DNA from 3 places in the Klebsiella sp. HN106 genome. Region 3 is predicted to be linked to each of the others. Evidence: predicted binding sites of a transcription regulator. Region 3 holds the regulator's gene; each other region holds the start of a gene.
What was found. Region 3 encodes sigma-54, which starts transcription at its own class of promoters, with help from an activator protein. Its sites were predicted from a motif close to GTTGGCACANNTTTCGCTNT; they were not measured.

Region 1: norV (anaerobic nitric oxide reductase flavorubredoxin) is a predicted target of sigma-54. The motif match lies at 5,215-5,234, and genes of this name have one in related genera.
Region 2: glnA (glutamate--ammonia ligase) is a predicted target of sigma-54. The motif match lies at 1,486-1,505, and genes of this name have one in related genera.

Annotation. Positions count from the first base shown of each region.
Region 1 covers NZ_JBLURD010000007.1:138,340-145,642, forward strand. The annotation lists gene srlE (PTS glucitol/sorbitol transporter subunit IIB) at 1-119, shown strand, start outside; gene srlB (PTS glucitol/sorbitol transporter subunit IIA) at 133-495, shown strand; gene srlD (sorbitol-6-phosphate dehydrogenase) at 513-1,292, shown strand; gene gutM (transcriptional regulator GutM) at 1,427-1,786, shown strand; gene srlR (glucitol operon DNA-binding transcriptional repressor SrlR) at 1,855-2,628, shown strand; gene gutQ (arabinose-5-phosphate isomerase GutQ) at 2,621-3,586, shown strand; gene norR (nitric oxide reductase transcriptional regulator NorR) at 3,549-5,093, opposite strand; gene norV (anaerobic nitric oxide reductase flavorubredoxin) at 5,281-6,726, shown strand; gene norW (NADH:flavorubredoxin reductase NorW) at 6,723-7,303, shown strand, end outside.
Region 2 covers NZ_JBLURD010000015.1:100,689-107,991, forward strand. The annotation lists gene typA (ribosome-dependent GTPase TypA) at 1-1,214, opposite strand, end outside; gene glnA (glutamate--ammonia ligase) at 1,593-3,002, shown strand; gene glnL (nitrogen regulation protein NR(II)) at 3,191-4,240, shown strand; gene glnG (nitrogen regulation protein NR(I)) at 4,249-5,658, shown strand; gene ACSIPU_RS25325 (YshB family small membrane protein) at 5,769-5,879, shown strand; gene hemN (oxygen-independent coproporphyrinogen III oxidase) at 5,916-7,289, opposite strand.
Region 3 covers NZ_JBLURD010000006.1:24,866-32,168, forward strand. The annotation lists gene arcB (aerobic respiration two-component sensor histidine kinase ArcB) at 1-483, shown strand, start outside; gene elbB (isoprenoid biosynthesis glyoxalase ElbB) at 719-1,372, shown strand; gene mtgA (monofunctional biosynthetic peptidoglycan transglycosylase) at 1,369-2,097, shown strand; gene npr (PTS phosphocarrier protein NPr) at 2,148-2,420, opposite strand; gene rapZ (RNase adapter RapZ) at 2,417-3,271, opposite strand; gene ptsN (PTS IIA-like nitrogen regulatory protein PtsN) at 3,317-3,805, opposite strand; gene hpf (ribosome hibernation promoting factor) at 3,872-4,159, opposite strand; gene rpoN (RNA polymerase factor sigma-54) at 4,182-5,615, opposite strand; gene lptB (LPS export ABC transporter ATP-binding protein) at 5,663-6,388, opposite strand; gene lptA (lipopolysaccharide ABC transporter substrate-binding protein LptA) at 6,395-6,940, opposite strand; gene lptC (LPS export ABC transporter periplasmic protein LptC) at 6,909-7,303, opposite strand, start outside.

The DNA of each region.
Region 1 (7,303 bases), on a different contig from region 3:
CGGAAGCTCGCCAGGATACGGTGCGCGTCGGCGTACCGTCGGTGCTGGTGAGCCGTTTCCTGACCGGAGCGCCAACGGTGCTCATCGCCTGGTTCGTTTCCGGATTTATTTATCAATAAGAGGTGCCTGAAGATGACCGTGATTTACCAGACCACGATTACCCATATCGGCGCCAGCGCGACGATGGCGCTGGAGGAGCAAATGCTGATCACCTTCCGCGAAGGCGCCCCGGCCGATATCGAAGAGTACTGCTTTATTCACAACCACGGTGAGCTGTCCGGCGCGCTGGCGCCGGGCGCGGAGCTACAGCTTGGCGAGCTGCGCTACCCGGTCACCGCCGTCGGCGACGTTGCCGAACAGAACCTACGCGAGCTGGGCCATATCACGCTGCGCTTTGACGGGCACCGCGAAGCGGAATTCCCCGGGACCGTACACGTGGCGGGCCCGGTGCCGGAAGGCATCGCCACCGGCTGCGTACTGAAATTTGTTGCTTAAGTTGTAAGGAGAAAATTATGAATCAGGTTGCTGTTGTCATCGGTGGGGGACAAACCTTAGGAGAGTTTTTGTGCCGCGGGCTTGCCGCAGAAGGCTATCGCGTGGCGGTAGTCGATATTCAGAGCGATAAAGCGACCCGCGTCGCCCAGGCCATCAACGCGGAGTATGGCGAAGGCGCTGCGTGGGGCTTCGGCGCGGACGCCACCAGCGAAGCCAGCGTGGTTGCTCTTGCTCGCGGAGTGGATGAAATATTTTCCCGCGTCGATCTGCTGGTCTATAGCGCCGGGATCGCTAAAGCGGCCTTTATTAGCGATTTCGCGCTGGGGGATTTCGACCGTTCTCTGCAGGTGAATCTGGTGGGCTACTTCCTCTGCGCCCGCGAGTTTTCCCGCCTGATGATCCGCGACGGCATTAAAGGTCGCATCATCCAGATTAACTCTAAATCCGGCAAAGTGGGCAGCAAACATAACTCCGGCTATAGCGCGGCGAAGTTCGGCGGCGTGGGTCTGACGCAGTCGCTGGCGCTGGACCTCGCGGAGTACGGGATTACCGTGCATTCTCTGATGCTGGGCAACCTGCTGAAGTCGCCGATGTTCCAGTCGCTGCTGCCGCAGTACGCCACCAAGCTGGGGATCCCGGAGGAGCAGGTCGAGCAGTATTACATCGATAAAGTCCCGCTAAAGCGCGGCTGCGATTACCAGGACGTACTTAACGTGCTGATGTTTTACGCCAGCCCGCAGGCTTCATACTGTACCGGGCAGTCCATCAACGTCACCGGCGGGCAGGTGATGTTTTAAAACGTTGCGCACTGTTTCCCCGGAGGCGATGCTGCGCATCTGTCCGGGCTACCGATTATGCGGCTGTCTGGTAGCCCGGACAGGCGCAACGCGCCGCCTCCGGGGAAATATCGCACACGCCTTAAGGAGACTTTATGGTTACCGCACTTATCACCGTCGCCGCCATCGCCTGGATAACCCAGCTCGCCTTTGGCGGCTGGCAAATCAGGCAGTTCAATCGCGCGTTCGATCGGCTGTGCCAGCAGGGACGCGTCGGCGTCGGCCGTTCCTCGGGGCGGTTCAAGCCGCGCGCCGTCGTCGCCATCGCCGTCGACGAAAACGACCGCATTTGCGATACGCTGCTAATGAAAGGCCTCACCGTCTTCGCCAGGCCGCAAAAAATCCCCGTCCTGACCGGTAAACATCTTAAGGAATTGCAGCCTGATGTGATCTTTCCCAATGATCCGCTTTGTCAGAATGCACTATCATTAGCGCTTAATCCGAAACATGGATAATTTCGTTGTGAACGTTAATATCTTGCGAAATTATCATTTCGAAACTTTAAACGCAGGATACAACGCTTATGAAACCACGTCAGCGCCAGGCAGCCATTCTCGAGCACCTGCAATCGCAGGGCAAATGCTCGGTCGAAGAGCTGGCGCAACACTTCGACACCACCGGTACCACCATCCGTAAGGATCTGGTGATCCTTGAGAATGCCGGTACCGTTATCCGTACTTACGGCGGCGTGGTGTTAAATAAAGACGAGGCCGATCCGCCCATCGACCACAAAACGCTGATTAACACCCATAAAAAAGAGCGGATTGCCGAAGCCGCCGTCAGCTTCATTCACGATGGCGACTCGATCATTCTTGACGCCGGCAGTACGGTGCTGCAAATGGTACCGATGCTCAGCCGCTTCAATAACATTACCGTGATGACCAACAGCCTGCATATCGTCAACGCCCTCTCTGAACTGGATAACGAACAAACCATCCTGATGCCGGGCGGCACGTTTCGCAAAAAATCGGCCTCCTTTCACGGCCAGTTGGCGGAAAACGCCTTCGAACACTTCAGCTTCGATCGACTGTTTATGGGCACCGACGGCATTGATTTAATCGCCGGCGTCACCACCTTTAATGAGGTTTATACGGTCAGCAAAGCGATGTGCAATGCCGCCCGCGAAGTTATCCTGATGGCCGACTCGTCGAAGTTTGGCCGCAAAAGTCCCAATATCGTCTGCGGCCTGGAGAGCGTGGACAAACTGATTACCGATGCCGATATCAGCCCGGAATTTAAGCGGGCGCTGGAAGACAAAGGCATCGAAGTCATTATTACTGGAGAACATCATGAGTAACTTTCTGTTAGAAGCCGGACGCCAGACCCTGATGCTGGAGCTTCAGGAGGCGAGCCGCCTGCCTGAACGCCTGGGCGACGACTTCATCCGCGCGGCGGAAACCATCATCCACTGCGAGGGCAAACTGGTCGTCTCCGGTATCGGTAAATCGGGTCATATTGGTAAAAAGCTGGCCGCCACCTTCGCCAGCACCGGCACCCCGGCATTTTTTGTTCACCCGGCGGAAGCGCTGCACGGCGACCTCGGAATGCTCGACAGCCGCGACGTGATGCTGTTTATCTCTTACTCCGGCAGCGCCAAAGAGCTGGATCTTATCGTTCCGCGCCTGGAAGAAAAATCCATTCCGCTGCTGGCGATGACCGGTAAATCCACTTCACCGCTGGCGCTGGCGGCCAAAGCGGTGCTCGATATCGCCGTAGAGCGCGAAGCCTGCCCGATGCACCTCGCGCCCACCTCCAGCACCGTCAATACCCTGATGCTCGGCGACGCGCTGGCCATGGCGGTCATGCAGGCCCGCGGCTTTAACGAAGAAGATTTCGCCCGTTCGCACCCGGCGGGCGCGCTGGGCGCGCGGCTGCTGAACAAAGTCCATCATCTGATGCGCCGCGATGGCGACGTGCCGCGCGTCGCTAACGACACCAGCGTCATGGACGCGATGCTCGAACTCAGCCGCACCGGCCTGGGGCTGGTGGCGGTTTGCGATGAACGCAATCACGTGCAGGGCGTCTTTACCGATGGCGACCTGCGCCGCTGGCTGGTGGGCGGCGGCAGCTTACAGGATATCGTCAGCCAGGCAATGACCCGCAACGGCGTCACTCTGCAAGCGGAAAGCCGCGCGATAGAAGCCAAGGAGCGCCTGATGAAGCACAAAATCAGCGCCGCTCCGGTAGTGGATGAAAACGGCCAGCTGGTCGGCGCGATTAACCTGCAAAACTTTTATCAGGCCGGGATCCTTTAAGCCCCAGACGTTTCGCCAGCCGGTGCAGGTTGGCGACGTCGAGCTCCAGCGCGCGGGCGGCTGCGGCCCAGTTTCGACGGTTATCCGCCAGCGCTCTGGCGATCGCTTCGCGCTGAAACGCCTCTGTCGCCTCGCGCAGGCTTACTGCTCCCACCGACGGCTGCGGGGTAACGGTCGGCAAGGCCGGCGTTTCCTCGGCAAACTGGAAATGCTGCGGCTCCAGCACCACTTCATTACCCGCCTGCGTCGCCCGCGCCAGCACCACCGCCCGATGAATCGCGTGCTCCAGCTCGCGCACGTTGCCCGGCCATGACCACGCAAGCAGCCTGCCGCGCGTCGCCTCGCTTAAAATCACCTGCGCCAGCCCCATGCGCACACGACACTGTTCGCAAAAATAACCGGCCAGCAGCACCACGTCATTGTCCCGCTCGCGAAGCGCCGGAACCGACAGCGGAAACACGCTCAGCCGATGATACAAATCGGCGCGAAAACGCCCCTCCACGACCTCCTGACGCAGATCGCGGTTAGTGGCCGCCAGCACCCGCACATCGACCCGCAGGCTGCGGTCGTCGCCGACGCGCTGAATATCGCCATACTGCAGTACCCGTAGCAGCTTGGCCTGGAGCGCCAGCGAAAGCTCGCCAATTTCATCGAGAAATAGCGTTCCGTTATCTGCCATTTCAAACTTACCGCTGCGGTTGCTGATCGCCCCGGTAAATGCCCCTTTGACGTGGCCAAACAGTTCGCTCTCCGCCACGCTCTCCGGCAGGGCCGCGCAGTTGAGATAGACCAGCGGATTGGCCGCCCTCGGCGACCCCTGATGCACCGCTTTCGCCACCAGCTCTTTGCCGGTGCCGGTCTCGCCGCTAATCAGCACGTTTAAGTCAGAGGCCGCGACGATGTCGATCTCCTTCTTCAACTGCAGCATCGGCGCCGACAGGCCAATGATCTCCTGACGTTCGGATACCGGATACACGATAGCCTGTTCCGGCAGCACGTTTTGATTCTCCAGCCTGGCGATCAGCAGCGCGTTATTGAGCGCTCCGGCGACCAGAGCGGCTATCAGGCGCAGCTCCTCGTCGCTAAAGCTGTCAAAACGGTCCGCATCCATCCCGTCGAGGGTGAGCGCGCCGATCAGGGTTTGTCCGGCAAACAGCGGCAGGCCGACGCAGGCGTGCACCTTCAGGCTCTCCTGACCGGGGATCAGCCCATCGTAAGGGTCCGGCAAATCGCTGTCCGCCGGGAACCGCACCACGTCCCCCGCCCGGGCAATCGCCTCCAGCCGCGGGTGGCCTTCAAGGGCAAAGCGCCGGCCAAGCACGTCCTGGGCCAGGCCATCAATCGCCAGCGGCACAAACTGGTGCGCCTCATAGCGCAGCAGCGCCGAGGCATCGCAGCCGAGTATCTGCCGCAGGGTGGTAATCAAACGCGAGAAACGGTCGGCATGGCCGAGATCGCTTTGTAAATCAATGGCGATTTTCGCCAGGGCCTCGACGGAGAAACTCATGTTCGCCTCATAGTCATTTTGACATTTAACATAGTCATATCGACTATTTTAACCATTGTCATTTTGACATCAATGAATTTTAATAAAAATATAAAAACCATTAAATTCAATAAATTAAAAAGTTGGCACGCAACTTGATATAAGCAAAACATCCTATTTGAACAATGCTGAATTAATTGAGGTTGCTATGTCTATTCTGGTTAAAAATAACATTCATTGGGTTGGCCAACGCGACTGGGAAGTGCGTGATTTCCACGGGACGGAATACAAAACGCTGCGCGGCAGCAGCTACAACAGCTATCTTATCCGGGAAGAAAAAAATGTGCTGATCGATACCGTCGATCATAAATTCAGCCGTGAATTCGTGCAAAATCTGCGCGGCGAAATCGATCTCGCCGATATCGATTACATCATTATCAACCACGCGGAAGAGGACCATGCCGGCGCGCTCACCGAACTGATGACGCAAATTCCGGACACGCCGATTTACTGCACCGCCAACGCCATCGACTCCATCACCGGACACCATCATCACCCGGAGTGGAATTTCAACGTGGTGAAAACCGGCGACAGCCTGGATATCGGCAACGGCAAGCAGCTGATTTTCGTCGAAACCCCGATGCTGCACTGGCCGGATAGCATGATGACCTACATGACCGGCGACGCGGTGCTGTTCAGCAACGACGCCTTCGGCCAGCACTACTGCGATGAACATCTGTTTAATGATGAAGTTGACCAGGTTGAGCTTTATGAGCAGTGCCAGCGCTACTACGCCAACATTCTGACCCCGTTCAGCCGTCTGGTGACACCGAAAATTACCGAAATCCTCGGCTTTAACCTGCCGGTAGATATGATTGCCACCTCCCACGGCGTGGTCTGGCGCGATAATCCGACGCAAATCGTCGAAAAATATCTCGAGTGGGCGGCGGATTATCAGGAAGACCGCATCACGATTTTCTACGATACCATGTCCAACAATACCCGCATGATGGCCGATGCGATCGCTCAGGGCATTACCGACGTGGATCCGCGCGTGGCGGTGAAAATCTTCAACGTCGCCCGCAGCGATAAAAACGACATTCTGACCAACGTGTTCCGCTCGAAAGGCGTGCTGGTCGGCACCTCAACCATGAATAACGTGATGATGCCGAAAATCGCCGGGCTGGTGGAGGAGATGACCGGCCTGCGTTTTCGCAATAAGCACGCCAGCGCCTTCGGCTCCCACGGCTGGAGCGGCGGCGCGGTTGATCGCCTGTCCACGCGTTTACAGGATGCGGGCTTTGAAATGTCCCTGAGCCTGAAGGCCAAATGGCGTCCGGATCTCGACGCGCTGGAGCTGTGCCGTGAACACGGTCGCGAAATCGCCCGCCAGTGGGCACTCTCCCCGCTGCCGGTCACCAGTGAGGCCAAAGCTGCGCCAGAAGCAACGTCCTGCGCAGCAGCAGCCACTGCCGATCTCGGCCCGAAAATGCAGTGCAGCGTTTGCCAGTGGATTTACGACCCGGAACAAGGCGAGCCGAACCAGGACGTCCAGCCGGGTACACCGTGGAGCGATGTGCCGGATAACTTCCTCTGTCCTGAGTGTTCACTGGGTAAAGATGTGTTTGATGTTCTGGCATCGGAGGCAAAATGAGTGATGGCATCGTCATCATCGGCTCGGGCTTCGCGGCCCGTCAGCTGGTGAAAAATATCCGCAAGCAGGACCCGAACATCCCGCTGACCCTGATTGCCGCCGACAGTATGGATGAGTACAACAAGCCGGATCTCAGCCATGTGGTCAGCCGCGGCCAGAACGCCGACGACCTGACCCTGCAAACGGCGGGTGAGTTTGCCGAGCAGTACAATCTGCGCCTGTTTCCGCATACCTGGGTCAGCGATATCGACGCTGATAATCAGCGGGTGAAGAGCCAGGACCGCGAGTGGCGCTATGACAAACTGGTACTGGCCACCGGCGCGACGCCGTTTATCCCGCCGGTGCCGGGCCGCGAGCTGATGCTGACACTGAATAGCCAGCGAGAATACGGCGCGGCGCAAAGCCAACTGCGCGATGCAAAAAGGGTGCTGATCGTTGGCGGCGGTCTGATTGGCTGCGAGCTGGCGATGGATTTCTGCCGCGCCGGCAAAGCGGTGACGGTCGTGGATAACTCCGCCAGCGTGCTGTCGGCGCTGATGCCGCCGGAAGCCAGCAGTCGACTGCAGCATCGTCTGAC
Region 2 (7,303 bases), on a different contig from region 3:
AGCGTCACGTTCTCGAACGGCTCTTGCTTACGGCCGTCGATTTCGCGGAAGATAACTTTCGGACGGGAAACCGCCATTTCGAAACCTTCACGACGCATGTTTTCGATAAGAACGGACAGGTGCAGTTCACCACGGCCAGAAACGCGGAATGCGTCTGCATCCGGAGTTTCTTCAACGCGCAGCGCCACGTTGTGCACCAGCTCTTTGTTCAGGCGGTCAAGGATCTGACGAGAGGTAACGTACTTACCTTCTTTACCGCAGAACGGAGAGGTGTTAACGCAGAAGAACATGGAAACGGTCGGCTCATCGACGGACAGCGCCGGCAGCGCTTCAACATTCTGCGTATCGCAGATGGTGTCAGAGATGTTCAGCTCGCCCAGACCGGTGATCGCGATGATATCGCCCGCTTCAGCGATGTCGCTCTCGATACGCTCCAGACCCAGATGGGTCAGAACTTTACCGACTTTACCATTACGGGTTTTGCCTTCGCTATCAACGATAGTGACCTGCTGGTTCGGCTTCACTTTACCGCGCTTGATGCGGCCGATGCCGATGACGCCAACGTAGTTGTTGTAGTCCAGCTGGGAGATTTGCATCTGCAGCGGGCCATCAAGGTCAACGTTCGGTGCCGGTACGCGATCGACGATAGTCTGATACAGCGGAGTCATATCCTCAGCCATATCTTCGTGATCCAGACCCGCGATACCGTTCAGCGCGGAAGCGTAAACGATAGGGAAGTCCAGCTGTTCGTCGGTAGCATCAAGGTTAACGAACAGGTCGAATACCTGATCAACAACCCAGTCAGGGCGCGCGCCAGGACGGTCAACTTTGTTGATAACAACAATCGGCTTCAGACCGTGGGCAAAAGCTTTCTTGGTGACGAAGCGCGTCTGCGGCATCGGACCATCAAAGGCATCAACCACCAGCAGCACAGAATCTACCATGGACATGACACGTTCAACTTCACCACCGAAGTCGGCGTGCCCAGGGGTATCAACGATGTTGATACGGTAATCATTCCATTTGATAGCAGTGTTTTTAGCGAGGATGGTAATCCCACGCTCTTTCTCCAAATCGTTGGAGTCCATCACTCGTTCTTGTGCTTCAGTACGCGCGTCGAACGTACCAGATTGCTGTAGCAGCTTATCAACCAGGGTAGTTTTACCATGGTCAACGTGCGCGATGATGGCGATATTACGCAGATTTTCGATCACAACTTTGCCTCAGGCATTAGAAATAGCGCGTTATTGTACACGGATTAATCGCAGTACAAAACAGGATCACAAACATCCTCCGCAAACAAGTATTGCAGAGATTCTTTGTGATCGCTTTCACGGAGCATTAAAAGGGTTATTCGAGTCCAATTGCACCAAATAAGTGCCCAATGTTCACACAAATGCACTATATTGGTGCAATGTATTCATTTTGGTGCAGCCCTTTTGCACGATGACGTGCATGATAACGCCTTTTGGGGGCAATTTAAAAGTTGGCACAGATTTCGCTTTGTATTTTTTAAGGCAACAACGCCACTTTTAGTAGCAAAAAAGTTTTCGTTTCCACGACGACACAGACCAATCCGGGAGAGTTTAAGTATGTCCGCTGAACACGTTTTGACGATGCTGAACGAGCATGAAGTGAAGTTTGTCGATCTGCGCTTCACCGATACCAAAGGTAAAGAACAGCACGTAACTATTCCTTCTCATCAGGTAAATGCCGAATTCTTCGAAGAAGGCAAAATGTTTGATGGCTCCTCGATTGGCGGTTGGAAAGGTATTAACGAATCCGACATGGTTCTGATGCCGGACGCAACCACCGCGCTGATCGACCCGTTCTATGAAGAACCGACTCTGATCATCCGCTGCGACATCCTGGAACCCGGCACTCTGCAGGGCTATGACCGCGACCCGCGTTCCATTGCTAAGCGCGCTGAAGAGTATCTGCGCTCTACCGGCCTGGCTGACACCGTACTGTTCGGGCCAGAACCAGAATTCTTCCTGTTCGATGACATCCGTTTTGGTGCGTCCATTTCCGGTTCCCACGTCGCTATCGATGATATCGAAGGCGCATGGAACTCCTCCACCAAATACGAAGGCGGCAACAAAGGCCACCGTCCGGGCGTGAAAGGCGGTTACTTCCCGGTTCCGCCGGTAGACTCCTCTCAGGATATCCGCTCCACCATGTGTATGATCATGGAAGAGATGGGCCTGGTTGTTGAAGCTCACCACCACGAAGTGGCGACTGCCGGTCAGAACGAAATCGCCACCCGCTTTAACACCATGACCAAAAAAGCGGATGAAATTCAGATTTACAAATACGTTGTGCACAACGTCGCACACCGTTTCGGCAAAACCGCGACCTTCATGCCAAAACCGATGTTTGGCGATAACGGTTCCGGTATGCACTGCCACATGTCCCTGTCCAAGAACGGCGTAAACCTGTTCTCCGGCGACAAATACGCGGGCCTGTCTGAACAAGCGCTGTACTACATCGGCGGCGTTATCAAACACGCTAAAGCGATTAACGCCCTGGCTAACCCGACCACCAACTCCTACAAGCGTCTGGTCCCGGGCTACGAAGCGCCGGTAATGCTGGCTTACTCTGCCCGTAACCGTTCCGCGTCTATCCGTATTCCGGTTGTCACCTCTCCGAAAGCGCGCCGTATCGAAGTGCGCTTCCCGGACCCGGCGGCTAACCCGTACCTGTGCTTCGCCGCGCTGCTGATGGCTGGCCTTGACGGTATCAAGAACAAAATCCATCCGGGCGAAGCCATGGATAAAAACCTGTACGATCTGCCGCCGGAAGAAGCGAAAGAGATCCCACAGGTTGCAGGCTCTCTGGAAGAAGCACTGAACGCGCTGGACGCAGACCGTGAATTCCTGACCGCCGGCGGCGTATTCACCAACGACGCTATCGATGCTTACATCGCCCTGCGTATGGAAGAAAACGACCGCATCCGTATGACTCCGCACCCGGTTGAATTCGAGCTGTACTACAGCGTCTGATTTTGCTGTAAATCCATGGTGCTTCGTGTTGTGGCGCGAGGTACCAGGGATGTTTTGTTGCCGTGGAAACTTTCAGCCCATCTCAGGATGGGCTTTTTTCTCCACCAACACGCTGATCTCGTGAGCTTTTTATTCATAAAAAGCTATACTGCACTAAAATGGTGCACTCTTTTTCTGGAGACTGTCGAATGGCAACAGGCACACTGCCCGATGCTGGGCAGATCCTTAACTCTTTAATCAACAGTATCTTACTGGTCGATGATGACCTGGCGGTTCATTACGCGAACCCGGCAGCGCAGCAGCTGCTGGCGCAAAGTTCTCGTAAGCTATTCGGCACGCCGCTGCCGGAACTGTTGAGCTATTTCTCGCTGAATATCGGCCTCATGCAGGAGAGCCTCGCTGCGGGGCAAGGTTTTACCGATAACGAAGTGACGCTGGTCATTGATAGCCGCTCGCATATCCTTTCCCTGACGGCGCAGCGCCTGCCGGAAGGCTATATTCTGCTGGAAATGGCGCCGATGGATAATCAGCGTCGTCTGAGCCAGGAGCAGCTGCAGCACGCACAGCAGATTGCCGCACGCGACTTAGTGCGTGGTCTGGCCCATGAGATTAAAAACCCGCTGGGCGGTTTACGCGGAGCGGCACAGCTGTTGAGCAAAGCGCTGCCCGATCCTGCGCTAATGGAATATACCAAAGTCATTATTGAACAGGCCGATCGGTTAAGAAATCTGGTCGACCGTCTGCTGGGGCCGCAGCATCCCGGGATGCACGTGACGGAAAGCATCCATAAGGTCGCTGAGCGGGTAGTGAAGCTGGTGTCGATGGAGCTGCCGGATAACGTCAAACTGGTTCGCGATTACGACCCCAGCCTGCCGGAACTCCCGCACGACCCTGACCAAATCGAACAGGTGTTGCTGAATATCGTCCGTAATGCGCTGCAGGCGCTGGGACCCGAGGGCGGCGAGATCACTCTGCGCACCCGCACGGCCTTCCAGTTAACCTTACACGGCGTACGCTATCGCCTCGCTGCGCGCATTGACGTTGAAGATAACGGCCCGGGAATACCGTCTCATTTACAGGACACGCTGTTTTATCCGATGGTGAGCGGGCGCGAAGGCGGTACCGGACTCGGTCTGTCTATTGCCCGCAGCCTTATCGATCAGCACTCCGGGAAAATTGAATTTACCAGTTGGCCAGGGCATACCGAATTCTCGGTGTACCTGCCTATTCGGAAGTAGAGGTGTTTATGCAACGAGGGATAGCATGGATCGTTGACGACGATAGCTCCATCCGTTGGGTGCTTGAACGCGCGCTCACCGGGGCAGGCTTGAGTTGTACAACGTTTGAGAGCGGTAACGAGGTGCTTGATGCCCTCACGACCAAAACCCCGGATGTGCTGCTGTCTGATATCCGCATGCCGGGAATGGATGGGCTGGCGCTGTTAAAGCAAATTAAACAGCGCCATCCAATGCTACCGGTCATCATAATGACGGCGCATTCGGATCTTGATGCGGCGGTCAGCGCCTATCAGCAAGGCGCCTTTGATTATCTGCCGAAACCGTTTGATATCGATGAAGCGGTAGCGCTGGTTGACCGGGCAATTAGCCATTACCAGGAGCAACAACAGCCGCGTAATGCGCCGATTAATAGCCCAACGGCCGATATCATCGGCGAAGCGCCGGCAATGCAGGACGTCTTTCGCATTATCGGCCGCCTGTCTCGCTCTTCTATCAGCGTGCTGATCAACGGCGAATCCGGTACCGGCAAAGAGTTGGTTGCCCATGCTCTGCATCGCCACAGCCCGCGCGCCAAGGCGCCATTTATTGCGCTGAATATGGCGGCAATCCCTAAAGACTTGATTGAGTCAGAGCTCTTTGGCCACGAGAAAGGCGCTTTTACCGGCGCCAATACCGTGCGTCAGGGACGTTTTGAGCAGGCAGACGGCGGTACGCTGTTCCTTGACGAGATTGGCGATATGCCGCTGGACGTCCAGACCCGTCTGCTGCGCGTCCTGGCCGATGGTCAGTTTTACCGCGTGGGCGGCTATGCGCCGGTGAAAGTGGATGTGCGTATTATTGCCGCCACCCACCAGAACCTTGAGCTGCGCGTCCAGGAGGGGAAATTCCGTGAGGATTTGTTCCATCGCCTGAACGTGATTCGCGTCCATCTGCCGCCGCTGCGCGAGCGTCGGGAAGATATTCCTCGCCTGGCGAGGCATTTCCTGCAAATTGCCGCTCGTGAACTGGGCGTGGAGGCCAAACAGCTGCATCCGGAGACGGAGATGGCGTTAACCCGGCTGGCGTGGCCGGGCAACGTTCGTCAGCTGGAAAACACTTGCCGCTGGCTGACGGTGATGGCCGCGGGTCAGGAAGTTCTGACGCAGGATCTCCCCAGTGAGCTGTTTGAAACCGCGATACCGGATAATCCGACGCAAATGCTGCCGGATAGCTGGGCGACGCTGCTGGGGCAATGGGCCGATCGCGCGCTGCGCTCCGGTCATCAAAACCTGCTCTCAGAAGCGCAGCCGGAGATGGAGCGTACGCTGCTGACCACCGCGTTACGCCATACTCAGGGGCATAAACAAGAGGCGGCGCGGCTGCTAGGGTGGGGCCGTAATACTCTGACGCGTAAGTTAAAAGAGTTGGGAATGGAGTAGCAGCGCAGCGGCGCGTAAAAAATAGTCATCCAGCGCAAACTGCTGCTATTTTGTACTTTACTGTTGCTATGCGTTGAGTATGATCTTGCCCGGAAAGACGGGGGGTAATCATGCTTGAATCACTCATTAATATTATATCGAGCGGAGTTGCAGCAGGTCATACGCCGCAGACGGCGGTAGCTGCCGTCCTGTGCGCGGCGATGGTTGGGCTGTTTAACTGATAATATCCCCTCTCCGGTAAGGAGAGGGGATATAGCTTATATCACGCGAGAAAACTGCTGCATCCGCGCTTTCTGCCGCAGGTAAGCATCAAAACACATACAGATATTGCGAATCAGCAGCCGGCCTTTCGGCGTAACCTGAATGCCCTTCTCATCCACATCCACCAGCCCGTCTTTAGCCAGCGGCGCCAACAATTTCATATCTTCGGCAAAGTAGTCATCGTAGATGAGCGCCCACTGTTTCTCTACCGCCGCAAAGTCGAGACGGAAGTTACAAATCAGCGCCTTAATGACATCACGACGAATGCAGTCATCGCGCGTCAACGCAATACCGCGCCACAGCGCCGTCCCGGTTTCATCGACCTGTTGATAATACTGTTTCAACTCTTTCTGGTTCTGCGCATAGCAATCGCCAATCATACTGATCGCCGACACGCCCATCCCCAGCAGGTCGGTGTCTCCCTGGGTGGTATATCCCTGGAAGTTGCGATGCAGAATACCTTCCCGTTGGGCTATCGCCAGCTCATCATCAGGGCGGGCAAAGTGGTCCATGCCGATAAACTGATATCCCGCAGAGGTTAACGAAGCAATCGTCTCCTGAAGAATATCCAGCTTTTGTTCAGCTGAGGGCAAATCGGCATCTTTGATTTTGCGCTGTGCAGCAAACAGCGTTGGCAGATGCGCATAGTTAAATACGCTCAGACGATCGGGATTAAGCTCCGCCACTTTCTGTAGCGTATAAGCGAAGCTCTGCGGCGTTTGCTTCGGCAGACCGTAAATCAGGTCGATATTGGTTGAGGTAAAGCCGATATCACGCGCGTGATTAAGGAGCGCGAAGATAAATGCTTCATCCTGCTCGCGGTTCACCAGACGCTGCACTTCTTTGTTGAAGTCCTGCACGCCCATGCTCAGGCGGTTAAAGCCTTCGGCGCGTAAATGATCCAGGACATCAAGCTCAATTTCACGCGGATCGACTTCAATGGAAATCTCTGCATCCGCGTTAAAATCGAAATGCGTACGCAGCAACCCCATCAGGCGGCTAATTTGCGCTTTGTTCAGATACGTCGGCGTACCGCCGCCCCAGTGCAGCTGATTAACCTTGCGGCCAGCAAAAAGCGGAGCGCGATGAATAATCTCCTGCTCAAGCACATCCAGATACTGGTCAGCCTTATGCTGCTGGCGGGTGACGATTTTGTTGCAGCCGCAGAAATAGCAGAGTTTATGGCAAAACGGGATATGCACGTATAGCGATAGAGGACGCTGCGGATAGCGGGCAACCGCCGCATCAAATTCAGCAGCGCCAAATTCTGGAGAAAACTCCAGCGCGGTGGGATACGAAGTATAACGCGGCCCGGAATAATTATATTTCTGGATCAGGGCCAGATCCCAGTCGATTAACTGCACAGACATGCTCACTCCTTCCG
Region 3 (7,303 bases):
GAAGCGGGAATGGATGATGTCCTGAGTAAGCCGTTATCGGTTCCGGCATTAACCGCGATTATCAAAAAATTCTGGGATGCGCCGGAAGAAGAGGAGAATGAGATGCCATCTGTAGATAGCAGTAAATCGGCTTCAGTACTGGATATTCCGATGCTTGAGCAGTACATCGAACTGGTAGGGCCGAAGCTTATTTATGACGGTCTGGCCGTCTTTGAAAGAATGATGCCGGGCTATATGGCGGTTCTGGAGTCTAATTTGACCGCTCGCGACCAGAAAGGAATTGTTGAAGAGGGGCACAAGATTAAAGGGGCTGCGGGCTCGATCGGTTTGCGCCATATTCAACAGTTAGGTCAGCAGATCCAGACGCCGGATTTACCCGCATGGGCGGATAACGTTGGCGAATGGGTTGAAGAGATGAAATCCGAATGGCAAAGCGATGTCGCGGTACTGAAAGCGTGGGTCGCGGCGGCAGATAAAAAATGACCCCGGATAAACCGGGGTGCGCGAATACTGCGCCAACACCAGGGAACTGGACATTGCGCCAGAATCATTTAAGTGATTTTTTTTACACGGCGCAACCTGAGGATTTGGCTTACTCGCTCATTAAGATAGCAAACCTTAAATATTTTGTTACGTGAAACAGTAAAATATGTGAAGCATAGCGAGTAAATCAAAATTTTTGACTGCTTTCATAAACTTGTACTAAGGGGCTGATGTGATGAAGAAAATTGGTGTCGTGCTGAGCGGATGCGGCGTTTATGACGGAAGTGAAATCCATGAAGCCGTCATTACCCTGCTGGCAATTGCCCGCAGCGGGGCTCAGGCCGTTTGCTATGCGCCGGATAAAGTACAAACCGATGTTATCAATCATCTGACCGGCGAAGCGCAGGCGGAAAGCCGTAATGTGCTGGTGGAAGCGGCGCGTATCGCGCGCGGAGAGATTCAGCCTTTGGCCAATGCCCGAGCGGATGAGCTGGACGCGCTGATTGTGCCCGGCGGTTTTGGCGCGGCAAAGAATCTTAGTAGCTTTGCCTCGCAGGGGAGCGAATGTGAAGTGGATAGCGATCTTAAAGCGTTGGCTCTGGCGATGCATCAGGCCGGTAAGCCGCTGGGCTTTATCTGCATCGCTCCGGCGCTGTTGCCGAAAATTTTCGCTATTCCGCTACGCGTGACCATCGGTACCGATCTCGATACCGCCGATGCGGTAGAGGAAATGGGCGCTGAGCACGTGCCTTGCCCGGTGGATGATATTGTAGTTGATGAAGATAACAAAGTGGTGACGACTCCGGCGTACATGCTGGCGCAGAACATCGCGGAGGCGGCGAACGGAATTGAAAAACTGGTCGCTCGCGTCCTGGTGCTGGCCGCATGACCCTCCGCTTTTCGCCGCTGCGGATGATGAAGCGTTTTGTTCTGAGGCTGCTGTTGGCTTGCGTGGTGCTTTGGGGCGGCGGAATTGCGCTGTTTAGTATCGTGCCCGTCCCTTTTTCGGCAGTGATGCTGGAGCGCCAGGTCAGCGCCTGGCTTTCCGGGAATTTTCATTATGTCGCCCATTCCGATTGGGTGGGGATGGATGAAATCTCGCCGTGGATGGGGCTTGCCGTTATTGCTGCAGAAGATCAGAAATTCCCGGAGCACTGGGGGTTTGATGTTTCGGCCATTGAGAAGGCGCTGGCGCATAACGAGCGCAATGACAGCCGGATCCGCGGAGCGTCAACGCTGTCGCAGCAAACGGCAAAAAACCTGTTCCTGTGGGATGGCCGCAGCTGGCTGAGAAAAGGGCTGGAGGCGGGGCTGACCGTCGGCATCGAGACGGTCTGGAGCAAAAAACGGATCCTCACCGTTTACCTCAATATTGCTGAGTTTGGCGACGGAACGTTTGGCGTAGAAGCCGCATCGCAGCGCTATTTTCACAAACCTGCCAGTAGACTGACGGCTGCAGAAGCCGCGCTTTTAGCTGCGGTTTTGCCCAATCCCATTCGCTTTCGCGCCGATGCGCCGTCGGGTTATGTTCATCGCCGTCAGGCGTGGATCCTGCGCCAGATGAGGCAGTTGGGTGGGGAAGGTTTTATGCGGGCGAATAAGCTACATCAATAAACTTGCTATCAGATCTCCCCGGTCAGCACCGCTGCAGCCGGGGAATACCTCTAGTCTTCATCAAACCCGGCGTTGAATAGCGCGATAACGGCGGCCAGCGCTTCAACCTCCTGCGGGCCGTTAGCTTCAATCTCAATCTGACGGCCTTTAGCCGAGTCGAGCATCAGCAAGGCAATCACGCTATTCGCTTCAGCTTCAGTACCTTCATCATTGCGCAGCAGGACTTCAGCATCATAGTTCTGCATTAATTCAAACAGCTTCATCGCCGGGCGAGCGTGCATGCCCAGCTTATTGGTGATTTCAACGGTTTGCTTAACGGTCATGATTTGCGTTTTTCCAGCGTCCGATGACGGGACTGCACGTTCTTACCGCGTGAGCGGAAGTAGTCAGCCAGCTGTTCGGCGATATAAACCGAACGGTGTTTACCACCGGTACAACCAATAGCTACCGTCAGATAGCTGCGGTTATTGGTCTCCAGCATAGGTAACCATAGCTCAAGATAGCTGCGGGTCTGGTAAATGAAATTATGAACTTCCGTGTGCCGGTCGAGGAAAGCGGCCACGGGTTTATCAAGGCCGGTCATCGGGCGCAGCTTCGGATCCCAGTGCGGGTTCGGCAGAAAGCGCACGTCAAAAACGTAGTCGGCATCGATAGGGATGCCGTGCTTAAAGCCAAAGGATTCAAATACCATCGTCAGTTCGCGTTCGCGTTTGCCCAGCAAACGCGTGCGCAACATTTCTGCCAGCTCATGCACCGACATTTCAGAAGTATCGACGATCAGGTCGGCGCGGGAGCGCAGAGGTTCCAGCAGATCGCTCTCTTCATCAATGGCGCTTTCCAGCGACAGGTTTTTGCTCGATAGAGGATGTAAACGACGGGTGTCGCTATAGCGGCGAATCAGGGTGTTACGATCGGCATCAAGGAACAGCAACTGAGGTGAAAACTCTGCGGGCAGATTTTTCATCGCCTGCTCGAAGATTTCCGGCGATTCGGGCATGTTTCGCACGTCAATACTGACGGCCGCCGAGATGTTTCTGTCGGCGAGCGAACGCGCCAGCTCTGGCAACAGCACAACCGGCAGGTTATCGACGCAGTAAAAACCCATATCTTCCAGCGCTCGCAGGGCGACGGATTTCCCCGACCCTGAACGGCCGCTGACGATCATCAGTACCATGTACCGTTTCTCCTCAGTACGAAAAAGAGTAAGGTGCGACTTCCGTTATGCCTCATTGTTGCTTCCCGCTTCAGTGATGATTTCATAGAGCTCTTCATCACTTTGTGCAGCGCGCAGACGGCGGCAAATAGTTTTATCTGCCAGGCGCTTCGCCACCAGCGAGAGCGTATGCAGATGCGTTTTAGTTTGATCGGCCGGGACGAGAAGGGCAAACAGCAGATCGACAGGTTGATTGTCGATAGCATCAAAGGCAATCGGGGTTTCCAGTTGAACAAAAACGCCCACGGCCCGCAGCGTATCCTCTTCGAGTTTACCGTGGGGGATCGCAATGCCGTTACCAATCCCGGTACTGCCCATTTTCTCACGGGTGAGAATCGCCTCGAACACCACCTGGGGCGCTAAGCCTAACTGCTTTGCCGCCAGCTCGCTGATGATTTCCAGCGCGCGCTTTTTGCTCTGGCAGTGAACCTGGCTACGGGTACATTCCTGGTTAAGGACATTGCTCAGTTGTAGAGCCGAATCGTTATTTATCATAATTTCACCTGAGCTCACCCTGGCCAACCGCCTGCAGGCGGTTGGCGTAGGCTATTGCCCGGACAATTAGTGTTGTTTCAGTTTATCTTTATGTTTTGTTAACTGTCTTGCCAGCTTATCGATAAGGCCATCGATAGCAGCATACATATCCTGCCCTTCCGCACTGGCATGGATTTCGCCACCGTTGACATGCAGATTGGCGTCCGCAATTTGCGTCACCTTCTCCACTTTTAACACAATATAGACCTGATTGATCCTGTCGAAAAACTGCTCCAGTTTGCTGAACTTCGCCGTCACGAAATCGCGCATGGCGGGAGTTATTTCGACGTTGTGTCCTGTAATGTTGAGCTGCATAGTGTCTTCCTTATCGGTTGGGTCAAACCAGCTGCTTGCGCTGATTCGACGGCGGGATGGATAAAGACTCTCGGTACTTAGCAACGGTTCGCCGCGCCACCATAATACCCTGATCGGACAGCATGGTGGTGAGCTTACTGTCACTCAATGGTTTCGCGGGGTTTTCCGCGGCGATTAATTTCTTCACCAGCGCGCGAATGGCCGTCGACGATGCTTCGCCGCCGCCTTCGGTGTTCACATGGCTGGAGAAGAAATACTTCAGCTCAAAAATACCGCGTGGACTGTGCAGGTATTTTTGCGTGGTAACGCGTGAAATAGTGGATTCATGCATTTCGACGGCCTGAGCGATATCCGCCAGCACCATCGGCTTCATAAACTCTTCACCTTGTTCAAAAAAGGCCTGCTGCTGTTCGACGATGCAGCGGCTGACGCGCAGCAGGGTGTCGTTGCGGCTCTCCAGGCTCTTGATAAGCCAGCGGGCTTCCTGGAGATTGCTGCGGATAAACTGGCCGTCAGCATCATTGCGCGCGCTGTTACCCATTGCCGCATAGTGCTGATTGATCTTCAGGCGGGGAAGGCTATCTGAATTGAGTTCGACAACCCAACGATCGTGAACCTTACGCACCAGCACGTCAGGGATGACATATTCCGGCTCGCCAGTTTGAATCGACTGGCCCGGGCGCGGATCCAGCGATTGGATCAGATTCACCGCTTCCTTTAACACCTCTTCTTTCAGGCGGGTAACGCGCATCAGAGTACGGAAGTCATGGTTGGCCAGCAGATCGAGATGATCGCTGATGATCAGGCGAGCTTCATCAATCCACGGCGTCTCTTTGGCAAACTGTGAAAGCTGAACCAGCAGGCAATCGCGCAAGTCTTTCGCCGCCACGCCGACGGGGTCGAAACGCTGGATGCGCTTGAGCACCGCTTCAACTTCTTCAAGTCCGATTTCATCATCGCCAATACTTTCAACGATCTCTTCGACAGGAATAGTCAGGTACCCTGTGTCATCAACGGCATCGACGATTGAGGTCGCAATGGCGCGATCGGTATCGGTAAATGGCGTGAGTTCAACCTGCCACATCAGGTAATCCTGCAGGCTTTGCGTGGTCTCGCCCTGATAGACGGGCAGTTCATCATCCTGATAATCGACGCCGTTGCCTGAGGGCGTTCCCGCGGTATAGATCTCATCCCAGCGGGCATCAAGCGGCAGCTCGTCGGGCATCTCTTTCTGCTCAAGGGCATCGACGGTATCCAGAGATTCGCGATCCTCGGCCTCTTTGGTTTCTACCTCATCGTGAAGATCGGTTTGCTCCAGCAACGGGTTGCTGTCCAGCGCCTGCTGGAGTTCTTGCTGGAGTTCTAACGTAGACAACTGCAGTAAACGAATCGCCTGCTGCAGTTGTGGCGTCATGGCAAGCTGTTGGCTTAGCCTTAATTGCAAACCTTGCTTCATATTCAGGGCCAATATCTCCGGCTAAAACGTCTGGAACCTCTACCCTATCAGAGTCTGAAGTCTTCCCCAAGATACACGCGCTTAACCTGCTCGTCTTCAAGGATTTGCTGTGGCGTACCGTGAGCAATCAGGTGGCCCTGGCTGACGATATAAGCGCGTTCGCAAACGGCCAGCGTTTCCCTGACGTTATGGTCGGTAATCAACACGCCGAGGCCGCTGTCGCGCAGGTGTTCAATAATACGTTTGATGTCGATAACGGAAATGGGGTCAACGCCGGCGAAGGGTTCATCAAGCAGGATGAATTTCGGATTAGCGGCCAGCGCGCGGGCGATTTCAACGCGGCGGCGTTCACCACCGGAGAGCGCCTGACCGAGACTGTCGCGCAGGTGCTCAATGTGAAACTCTTCCATGAGCTCTTTCGCGCGATCTTCACGCTGTTCGGTGCTCAGGTCGTCGCGAATCTGCAATACCGCCATCAGGTTATCGTATACGCTCAGGCGGCGAAAAATAGAGGCTTCCTGAGGGAGATAGCCGATTCCGCGACGCGCGCGCGCGTGCAGCGGCAGCAGGCTAATATCTTCGTCATCGATGATAATATTCCCTGCGTCGCGCGGTACGATGCCAACGACCATATAGAAGGTGGTCGTTTTACCGGCGCCGTTTGGGCCGAGCAGGCCTACAATTTCGCCCGAGTTCACGGTCAGACTGACATCTTCCACGACGCGGCGGCCTTTATAGGCTTTAGCAAGGTTCTTTGCAGTTAATGTTGCCATAACGAATTACTTACCTTTCTTTGACTGATCGCCACTTTTGTCCTGCAGCTGCGAAGGAACCAGAACCGTGGTCACGCGCCCGCCTTTATTGCTGAAAGCCTGCATTTTTTGTTCTTTCACCAGGTAAGTGATTTTGTCACCCTGGATATTGCTATCGACCTGCTCCAGATGCGCATTGCCGGTCAGGACGACAAAGTCATTTTGCAGTTCATAATGCATTTTCGACGCGCGGCCTTTCACCGGCTTGCCGTTGTCCTGCATCTGGTAGAAGGTGGCAGGGTTACCGTAGCCATCGATAACCTCTTTACCTTTTTCGCCGCCAGGACGGGTCACAACGACTTTGTCGGCATTGATTTTGATGGTTCCCTGAGTGACGACAACATTCCCCGTAAAGGTCACGACGTTGCCCTGCATATCCAGCGACTGCTGATCGGATTCAATGTGAATCGGCTGATCGGTATCACCCGTCTTTGCCTGAGCCGACAGGCTGGCCGCCAGTAAGGCGCTGGCGAGCGCAATCTTAAGGCTGAGTTTGTTTGTTCTGAATTTCATATGAGGTTCTAACCTTTTCAATCAGCTCGGCATTTTTGCTGCGCAGGTTCCCGCGCATTTTCAGGCCGCTGGAATTAAATGTTGTTCCGTACAACGTCACCATGTCATCGGAGGTAACATCCTGCGTCACCAGGTTTATCTGGGCGTTATCCGTCGTAATTTTGCGCAGTTGAGAGTCAGCCGACAGCGCATCGACTTCAACGTGCCCGTAAAGATACAGCATGCGATCATTGGTCAACTTAGCTTTATCCGCTTTGATAGACCAGGTTGGTGCTTTATTCGTATCAAAGGTGGTCATCACCGGTTTGGCAAACCACGACAGCTGCTGCGCGGAGAAGTACTCCACGTGTTCAGCGATGAGCC